2 linked regions of the Variovorax paradoxus genome follow. The protein of the gene in region 1 interacts with the protein of each later gene in a pairwise test. Links are inferred from orthologs where the notes say so. Each region holds a gene or a part of one and is shown on either strand. Other genes may lie near its edges.

What was found. The genes of interacting proteins can lie anywhere in the genome.
Region 2: the proteins of acpP (region 1) and QFZ42_RS07810 interact in binary tests that used the Escherichia coli proteins (3 or more experiments, as listed by UniProt). The link is inferred for Variovorax paradoxus from one-to-one orthologs.

Annotation. Positions count from the first base shown.
Region 1 is NZ_JAUSXG010000001.1:3,774,321-3,777,879, forward strand. What follows is about bases 668-3,559. They hold acpP (acyl carrier protein), read right to left. Parts: upstream 2,288-3,559; coding sequence 2,048-2,287; downstream 668-2,047. Other genes in these bases: QFZ42_RS18145 (hypothetical protein), read right to left, coding at 668-693; fabF (beta-ketoacyl-ACP synthase II), read right to left, coding at 707-1,951; fabG (3-oxoacyl-ACP reductase FabG), read right to left, coding at 2,390-3,133; fabD (ACP S-malonyltransferase), read right to left, coding at 3,164-3,559. Also shown: RNA polymerase sigma factor RpoE, read right to left, coding at 1-201; more of QFZ42_RS18145, read right to left, coding at 211-667. UniProt on the Escherichia coli protein: Carrier of the growing fatty acid chain in fatty acid biosynthesis.
Region 2 is NZ_JAUSXG010000001.1:1,681,838-1,686,074, forward strand. What follows is about bases 616-3,612. They hold QFZ42_RS07810 (YbgC/FadM family acyl-CoA thioesterase), read right to left. Parts: upstream 2,345-3,612; coding sequence 1,886-2,344; downstream 616-1,885. Other genes in these bases: QFZ42_RS07795 (cell envelope integrity protein TolA), read right to left, coding at 616-710; QFZ42_RS07800 (ExbD/TolR family protein), read right to left, coding at 714-1,151; tolQ (protein TolQ), read right to left, coding at 1,167-1,889; QFZ42_RS07815 (pyridoxal phosphate-dependent aminotransferase), read right to left, coding at 2,341-3,537; nusB (transcription antitermination factor NusB), read right to left, coding at 3,590-3,612. In the rest of the region: more of QFZ42_RS07795, read right to left, coding at 1-615; more of nusB, read right to left, coding at 3,613-4,138; ribH (6,7-dimethyl-8-ribityllumazine synthase), read right to left, coding at 4,135-4,237.

The sequences.
Region 1 (3,559 bases):
CAGGTCGACATCGCGCACCATGCGCCCGATCAGGCGCTCGATCCGGCGCTGGTATTTGATGACCAGCAGCTCGAAGGCCTTCTGGTCACCCGCGACCGTGCGCTGAACCAGCTGAAGGTCGACCTCGCCCGGGCGCGGCGCCTCGGCGGACACCTCGGTCAAGCCGGAGTCCGGTGGCACTGGCGGCGGAGAAGTTGTCATCGAGGAGATTCAGGGCGCATCGGCGGGCGCGGTCGCGGGCCAAGGCTCGCCAGCCGGCGAGGCCGACGGGGGGCGCGAATATACCGCCCGGCGCAGATCGCGCCAGCGCTCGGGCATGGCGCGCTCCTCGATCCATATCCATCGTCCCGCGCGGCCGGGTTGGGTCAGCCGGACCAGAAGCAGCGATTGAAGATCGAGCGCAACGGAGGCCCGCGCCGCATGAACGGCGCGGCCCCGGTCGGTCCCCGTCAAGGTCCAGCAGAGCCCGTCGAAGTGCAAGACGCCAGCGCCGTCGCTTCGCAGCCCGAGCGCTGCCGCGACGCCGGAAAACAGGACACTCAGGACCAGCAGCAACTGGCGCCAGCCGGCACTATCGAATAGATAGCACGACAGCCCTGCGCAGCAGGCGCCCAGGGCCCAGGTGGCGATCAGGATTCGGGTTGCGCCGCGCGAGCGCCCCACCGGATAGGTCACCGACGGCGCGCTGTGCATGAAAGAGCAAGGCTCAAGCGCGCTTGAACACCAGCGTGCCGTTGGTGCCGCCGAAGCCGAAGTTGTTCTTGACCGCGACGTCGATCTTGAGATCGCGCGCCGCATTGGCGCAGTAGTCGAGGTCGCACTCCGGATCCTGGTTGAAGATGTTGATGGTCGGCGGGCTCTTCTGGTGATGCAGTGCAAGCACCGTGAACACCGACTCGATGCCCCCCGCGCCACCCAGCAAGTGGCCGGTCATCGACTTGGTCGAGTTCACGACCAGCTTCTTCGCGTGATCGCCGAAGGCGAGCTTGACCGCGTTGGTTTCGTTGAGGTCGCCGATCTGCGTCGAGGTGCCGTGCGCATTCAGGTACTGCACTTCGTCGGCATTGACGCCCGCGTTGGCCAGCGCCATGGCCATCGAGCGGCGGGGACCGTCGACGTCGGGCGCGGTCATGTGGTACGCGTCGCCCGTCAGGCCGAAGCCCGCCACTTCCGCGTAGATCTTGGCGCCGCGCGCCTTGGCATGCTCGTACTCTTCGAGCACCAGCACGCCGGAGCCCTCGCCCAGCACGAAGCCGTCGCGGTCCTTGTCCCACGGGCGCGAGGCCGTCGCGGGATCGTCGTTGCGCGTACTGAGCGCGCGCGGCGCGGTGAAGCCGCCGATGCCCAGCGGGGAAATGGTCGACTCGGCACCGCCCGCGATCATCACGTCGGCATCGCCGTACTCGATCATGCGTGCCGAGGTGCCGATGGCATGCAGGCCGGTGGTGCAGGCGGTCACGACGGCGATGTTCGGGCCCTTGAAGCCGTACTTGATCGACACGTGGCCCGAGATCATGTTGATGATGGACGCCGGCACGAAGAACGGCGAAATGCGGCGCGGGCCGCGGTTCGCGTATTCGCCGTGCGTTTCTTCGATCATCGGCAGACCGCCGATGCCGGAGCCGATGTTGCAGCCGATACGCACGGCTTTTTCATAGGACAGCGCTTCGCCGGTCGGCAGTCCGCTGTCCTGCACAGCCTGCATGGCAGCGGCAAGCCCCAGATGAATGAAGCGGTCCATGTGACGCGCTTCCTTCTCCGAGATGTATTGGGTGATGTCGAAACCCTTGACCTCACCGGCGAACTTGCAGGCGAAGGCGCTTGCATCGAACGCGGTGATGTTCGCAATACCCGACTTCCCGGCCAGCAGGTTGGCCCAGGATTCGGTTGCGGTGTTTCCGACAGGAGCGATGCAACCGAGTCCGGTCACGACGACGCGGCGTTTGGTCATGCCGGCAAACCTTTCTGGAAGCGCTGAACAACTGCTGGCGGCGCGTACGGGGCTGGAAAAGAGCGCCGCCGGCCGTCGCAGTGACAGCTGGCCCGATCAGGCCTTTTGATTCTTGGTGGCGTAGTCGACGGCGTTTTGCACCGTGGTGATCTTCTCGGCGTCTTCATCCGGAATTTCGATGCCGAATTCGTCTTCGAGTGCCATCACCAGTTCGACCGTGTCGAGCGAGTCCGCGCCGAGGTCGGCCACGAAGGCCTTTTCGTTCGTTACTTGGGACTCTTCCACGCCGAGTTGCTCGGCGATGATTTTCTTGACACGTGCTTCGATATCGCTCATTTGGTTCCCTCTGAGGGTTGTAGGTAATAGGTGGATTTTAGCCGGGCGCATTGTGGCATTTGCCGTGCGCCCGGGACGGGGAAAGATTGCGCCTTGCGGCTCTTACATGTGCATGCCGCCGTTGACGTGCAGCTCCTGCCCCGTCACATAGGAAGCTTGGGGCGAGGCCAGATAGGCTACAGCATGCGCGATGTCGGCCGGCTTGCCCAGGTGGCCCAGCGGAATCTGCTGCAGCAGCGCCTGTTGCTGCGCCTCGGGCAGGCTGGCCGTCATGTCGGTCTCGATGAAGCCCGGCGCGACGCAGTTGACTGTGATGTTGCGGCTGCCGAGTTCGCGGGCCAGCGCGCGGGTCATGCCCGCGACACCGGCCTTGGCGGCCGCATAGTTGGCTTGGCCGGCATTGCCGGAGGCACCCACCACGCTGGTGATGCTGATGATGCGGCCGTAGCGCTGCTTCATCATCGGGCGAATCACGGCACGCGAAAGGCCGAACACGGCCTTGAGGTTGGTGTCGAGCACGGCATCCCAGTCGTCGTCCTTCATGCGCATGGCGAGCGTGTCCCGCGTGATGCCGGCGTTGTTGACCAGCACGTGGATGGCGCCGTAGGCCTTGACGATCTCATCGATCAAAGCCTCGACGGCAGCGCCGTCGTTCACGTCGAGTGCGCGGCCGCGGCCGTCGAAGGCGCTGAGCGCCGAAGTGATCTTTGCCGCGCCGTCATCGGTGGTGCCGGTGCCGACCACCTTGACGCCGCGCTGCGCGAGTTCGAGCGCAATTGCCGCGCCGATGCCGCGCGTTGCGCCGGTGACCAGGGCAACTTGCCCTTCGAATTTGGGAATGCTCATAAAAGAAGAAGTGTCCGGGTCTTGCGTCGTTCAGGCGGCGAGCAGTTGTCGGGTGTCCGCGAGCGTTACCGGGTCGTACACCGACGCGGCTTCGAGCTCGGGGGCGATGCGCTTGACCATGCCGGCCAGCACCTTGCCGGGCCCGCACTCGATGATGGCGGCTACACCGCGCAGTTTCAAGGCCTGCACGCTTTCGACCCAGCGGACCGGGCCCGCGGCCTGGCGCACCAGGGCTTCGCGGATGCGGGCCGGATCAGTCTCCACGGCCACATCGATATTGTTGAGTACCGGAATCTGGGGTGCGGCGAGCGTGATGGTGCTGAGCTTCTCGCGCAGCGCTTCGGCGGCGGGCTTCATCAGGCTCGAATGGAACGGCGCCGACACGGGCAGCAGCAGCGCGCGCTTGGCGCCATTGGCCTTGAGCAG
Region 2 (4,237 bases), 2.1 Mb from region 1 along the record:
GCATCGGGGAAGGTGATGTTCGGCCGCACTGCCGCGGCGATACGTCCCGCATAGCCGCTCGACGGGCCTGACGAACGCAGGGCCGTGCCCTTGGAATCGTCGCTGCCGCTCGCGCCCGCCAGGCCCTGCATGCGCTTGAGCGTTGCGGCGCGGTCGGCGGCGGCCTGCTTGGCGGCCGCTTCGGCCTTTTTCGCCTCTGCCTGCTTGGCCTCGGCTTCCTGCTGCTTCTTCGTTTCGGCGAGCTTTTGCTGCTGGGCCTTCTTGCGCTCGGCTTCGTCTTCGGCGCGCTGCTTGGCTTCGAGTTCTTTCTTGCGCTGCTGTTGCTGGCGCTCGAGCTCGCGCTCTTTCTGCTCTTTTTCTTCCTTGAGTTTTTTCTCGCGCTCGAGCGCGATGTCCGGTGCGCGCGGCGGCGGTGCCGGCTCGGGGGCTCTCGCCTGCGGCGGCGGCGGTGGCGGCGGGGGAGCCGGCGGCGGAGGTGCGGGAGCGGGCGCCGGGGCCTGCGGTGCGGAGAGGCGCGGCGCGGCCTGCTGCACCGTGGAAGACCACAGCTCCGCATCGACGGCGCCTTCGTCGGCGTCGCTGCGCCAGCGCACTCCCCACGTCAGCGCCGCGATCAGCAGCGCGTGCGCAACGAGTGCGAGCAGCACCGCGCGCGGCGTGCCGCGCTGCGGCGGTGGTGCGAACTCGGGGCGATCCAGGGCGAGCGACATGCCTTATTTGCCGCCCGTGGTGGTGACGGACAAGCCCACGCGCTCGATGCCGCTGCGCTTGAGCTGGTTCATCGCCTTCACCACGGTTTCGTACTTGACGGATTTGTCGGCGCTGATGACCACGGGGCGCTGGTCGTCGCCGCCCTGGGCGGTCTTGGCCGCGGAGCCGATCTGGGTCATGGGGATCGACACGCCGCCGCTGCCGGTGGTCGGGTCCTTCTTGATCTGCACTTCGTCTTCGCTCTTGATGACGATCTCGATGGGCTTGTCGGGCTGCTTGTTGGCACGGTCGACCGTAGGCAGGTTGATCACGCTCGGCGTGATCAGCGGCGCGGTGACCATGAAGATGATCAGCAGCACCAGCATCACGTCGATGAACGGGACCATGTTGATCTCGTTGATCGTGCGGCGGCCTCGGCCCCGGGATGAAACGGCGGGCATGCGCTGGGACTCCGATCAGCGGTTGGCCGGAGCCGCCGAAACTGCCGATGCCACCGCGGCCGGGTTGGCCGAAAGGTTGCGCTGCAGGATGTTGGAGAACTCCTCGATGTAGGTTTCGAGGGCGATGGCGATCTTGTCGATCTCGCGCGCGAAGCGGTTGTAGCCCACCACCGCCGGAATGGCGGCGAACAGGCCGATGGCCGTGGCCACCAGTGCTTCGGCAATGCCGGGCGCCACGGTGGCCAGCGTCACTTGCGCGAGCGCGGCCAGGCCGGTGAAGGCATGCATGATCCCCCAGACCGTGCCGAAGAGGCCGACGTACGGCGACACCGAACCGACGGTGGCAAGGAACGACAGGTTCTGTTCGGCCGCATCGAGTTCGCGCTGGAAGCTCGCGCGCATGGCGCGGCGGGCGCCGTCGAGCAGCGTGCTGGCGTCGCTCACGTGGCGCTCGCGCAGCTTCTGGTACTCGCGCATGCCGGAAGCGAAGATGCGCTCCATCGGGCCCGCGAACTTGGCGTTCTGCGCGGCCGAGGCAAACAGCTCGTTGAGGCTGGTGCCCGACCAGAACTCGCGCTCGAAGTCGTCGTTCAAGGCGCGCATGCGGCGCAGTGCAAAGTACTTGCGGATGATCGCGGCCCAACTGGCAATCGAAACGATCACGAGCAGCAGCACGACCAGTTGAACCACGAAACTCGCGTGGAGGAGGAGATTGATGATCGAGAGGTCTTGGTTCATGGCTTGAAAGGTTGAGTCATGGAGCCGCCGGAGCGCTCGAGGGTTCCCGAAACTTGGGTCGGAATGCGCGCGGGGCGCAATGTGGTGGCATCCACCCAGCCGATGCGGATGGTGCCTTCGCACAGAAGGACGGGTGCCGCGGCGCCCGCTCGCTCTTGCTCTGTTTTTGATAGCACCCGCTGTCCGATTATCAACGACGCCGTGCCCAGTTGCCGGAGGTCGGCTGTAACCAGCAGTTCGTCGTCGAGGCGGGAGGGGCGATGGTATTTGAGCTGCGTTTCGCTCACCACGAACTGGCCGCCGGTTTCCTCGCGCAGCTTTCGCTGCTCCACGCCCAGCGAGCGCAGCCATTCGGTGCGGCCGCGTTCCATGAACTTGAGGTAGTTGGCGTAGAACACGATGCCGCCGGCGTCGGTGTCTTCCCAATACACGCGGATCGGAAACGCGTAGCTCATCGGGCCGGGTTCGCGATCATGGCCCGCAGGCGTTCGATGGATTCCTCGAGATGCGCCATCGAACTGGCGGTGGAAAAGCGCACGAACTTGCCGGTTTCGGCGGTGCCGAAGTCGCGGCCGGGCGTGACGGCGACATGGGCGCGCTTCATGGTTTCGAAGGCGAAATCCCAACTGCCGGAGATGCCGAGTTTCTCCGCCACGCCGGTGCAGTCGGCCCAGGCGTAGAAGGCGCCGTCGGGCACCACGGGCACGTTGAGGCCGAGTGCGTTGAGCTGCGGAATGAACCAGTCGCGGCGCGCCTTGAACTCGGCGCGGCGGCGCTCGTATTCAGCAATGCTCGGGTCTTCGAAGCAGGCCAGTGCCGCGTACTGCGACACGGTGCTCGGGCAGATGAAAAGGTTCTGCGCGAGCCGCTCGACCACAGGCACCAGCGCTTCGGGCACCACCAGCCAGCCGAGCCGCCAGCCGGTCATGTTGAAGTACTTGCTGAAGCTGTTGATGCTGATGACGTTGTCGTCGATGGCAAGCGCCGTTTGCCCGAAAGCGTCGTCGTGGGAAAGTCCGAGATAGATCTCGTCGATCAGCGTGATGCCGCCGCGCTGCGACACCACGTTGTGGATGCGTCGCAGCTCGTCGGGCGCAATCGAGGTGCCCGTGGGGTTGGAAGGCGAGGCGAGCAGCACGCCGCGCGTCTTGTCGGTCCACGCGGCTTCCACCTTGGCGGCGGTGAGCTGGAAACGCTCTTCGGCCGTGGTGGGAATCAGCACGGCCGTGCCGTCCGCTGCGCTCACGAAATGGCGGTTGCAGGGATAGCTCGGGTCGGGCAGCAGGATCTCGTCGCCGGACTCGATCAACGCCAGGCACGCCAGCTGCAGCGCGGCCGAGGCACCGGCCGTCACCACGATGCGGCGGGCCGGCACGCCGACATTGAAGCGGCTCTTGTACCAGCCGCTGATGCGCTCACGCAAATGGTCGAGCCCGGTGGCCTGGGTGTACTGCGTGGCACCGGCGCGCACCGCGCGGGCCGCAGCTTCCTGCACCAGCGGCGGTGCGGTGAAATCGGGCTCGCCGATGTTCAGGAAGATCATCGGCCGGTCGGTATGCGCCACCTCGCGCGCCAACACGCCGGCGGCCTTGGCAACCTCCATCACATAGAACGGTTCGATGCGCTGCGCGCGCGCCGAAATTCTCATTGCACCCCCAAGCTACGGCGCTGCGCGCTTTCGGGCGGCCGGGCGGCGCTCCTCACGGTCTGGCCTTGCCGGAACTGCGGTCGGCCTCCACTTCGGCGGCGCGCAATTGCGGCGCCAGGCCGTTGAGCACGGCGTTCACGTACTTGTGGCCGTCGGTGCCGCCGAATTCCTTGGCAAGCTCGATGCATTCGTTGAGCACCACGCGCCACGGCACGTCGAGGCAATGCTGGAACTCGTACACGCCGATCCACATCACGGCGTGTTCGATGGGCGATATCTCCTCGAACTTGCGGTCCAGCAGCGGCCGGATCAGTGCGTCGAGCTGCTCGGCGCCTTCGATGGCGCCGTGCAGCAGCGCGTCGTAGTGCGCGGCGTCGGCTTTGTGAAAGCCCGCGAGGTCGCGCGTGAAGTGATCGATGTCGGTCGGGTCGTTGCGGCCCACCAGGTGCTGGTAGAGCGCCTGCAGCGCGAACTCGCGCGCGCGGCTGCGGTTCGACTTGGCCGAAGCCTTGCGTGCACCGGTGCTGGTGAGGCCGGTGCGCACCTGGCGCTCCGGGCGCGGCTTGGCACCGGCTGCTTTGTTGTTGTTGTCTTCGGTCATTTCAGGGAGGCCAGCAATTGCGCCATTTCGACAGCCACCTGGGCTGCATCGCGGCCCTTGTCGGTCTGCCGGGCAACAGCTTGCTCGAGGTTTTCGGTC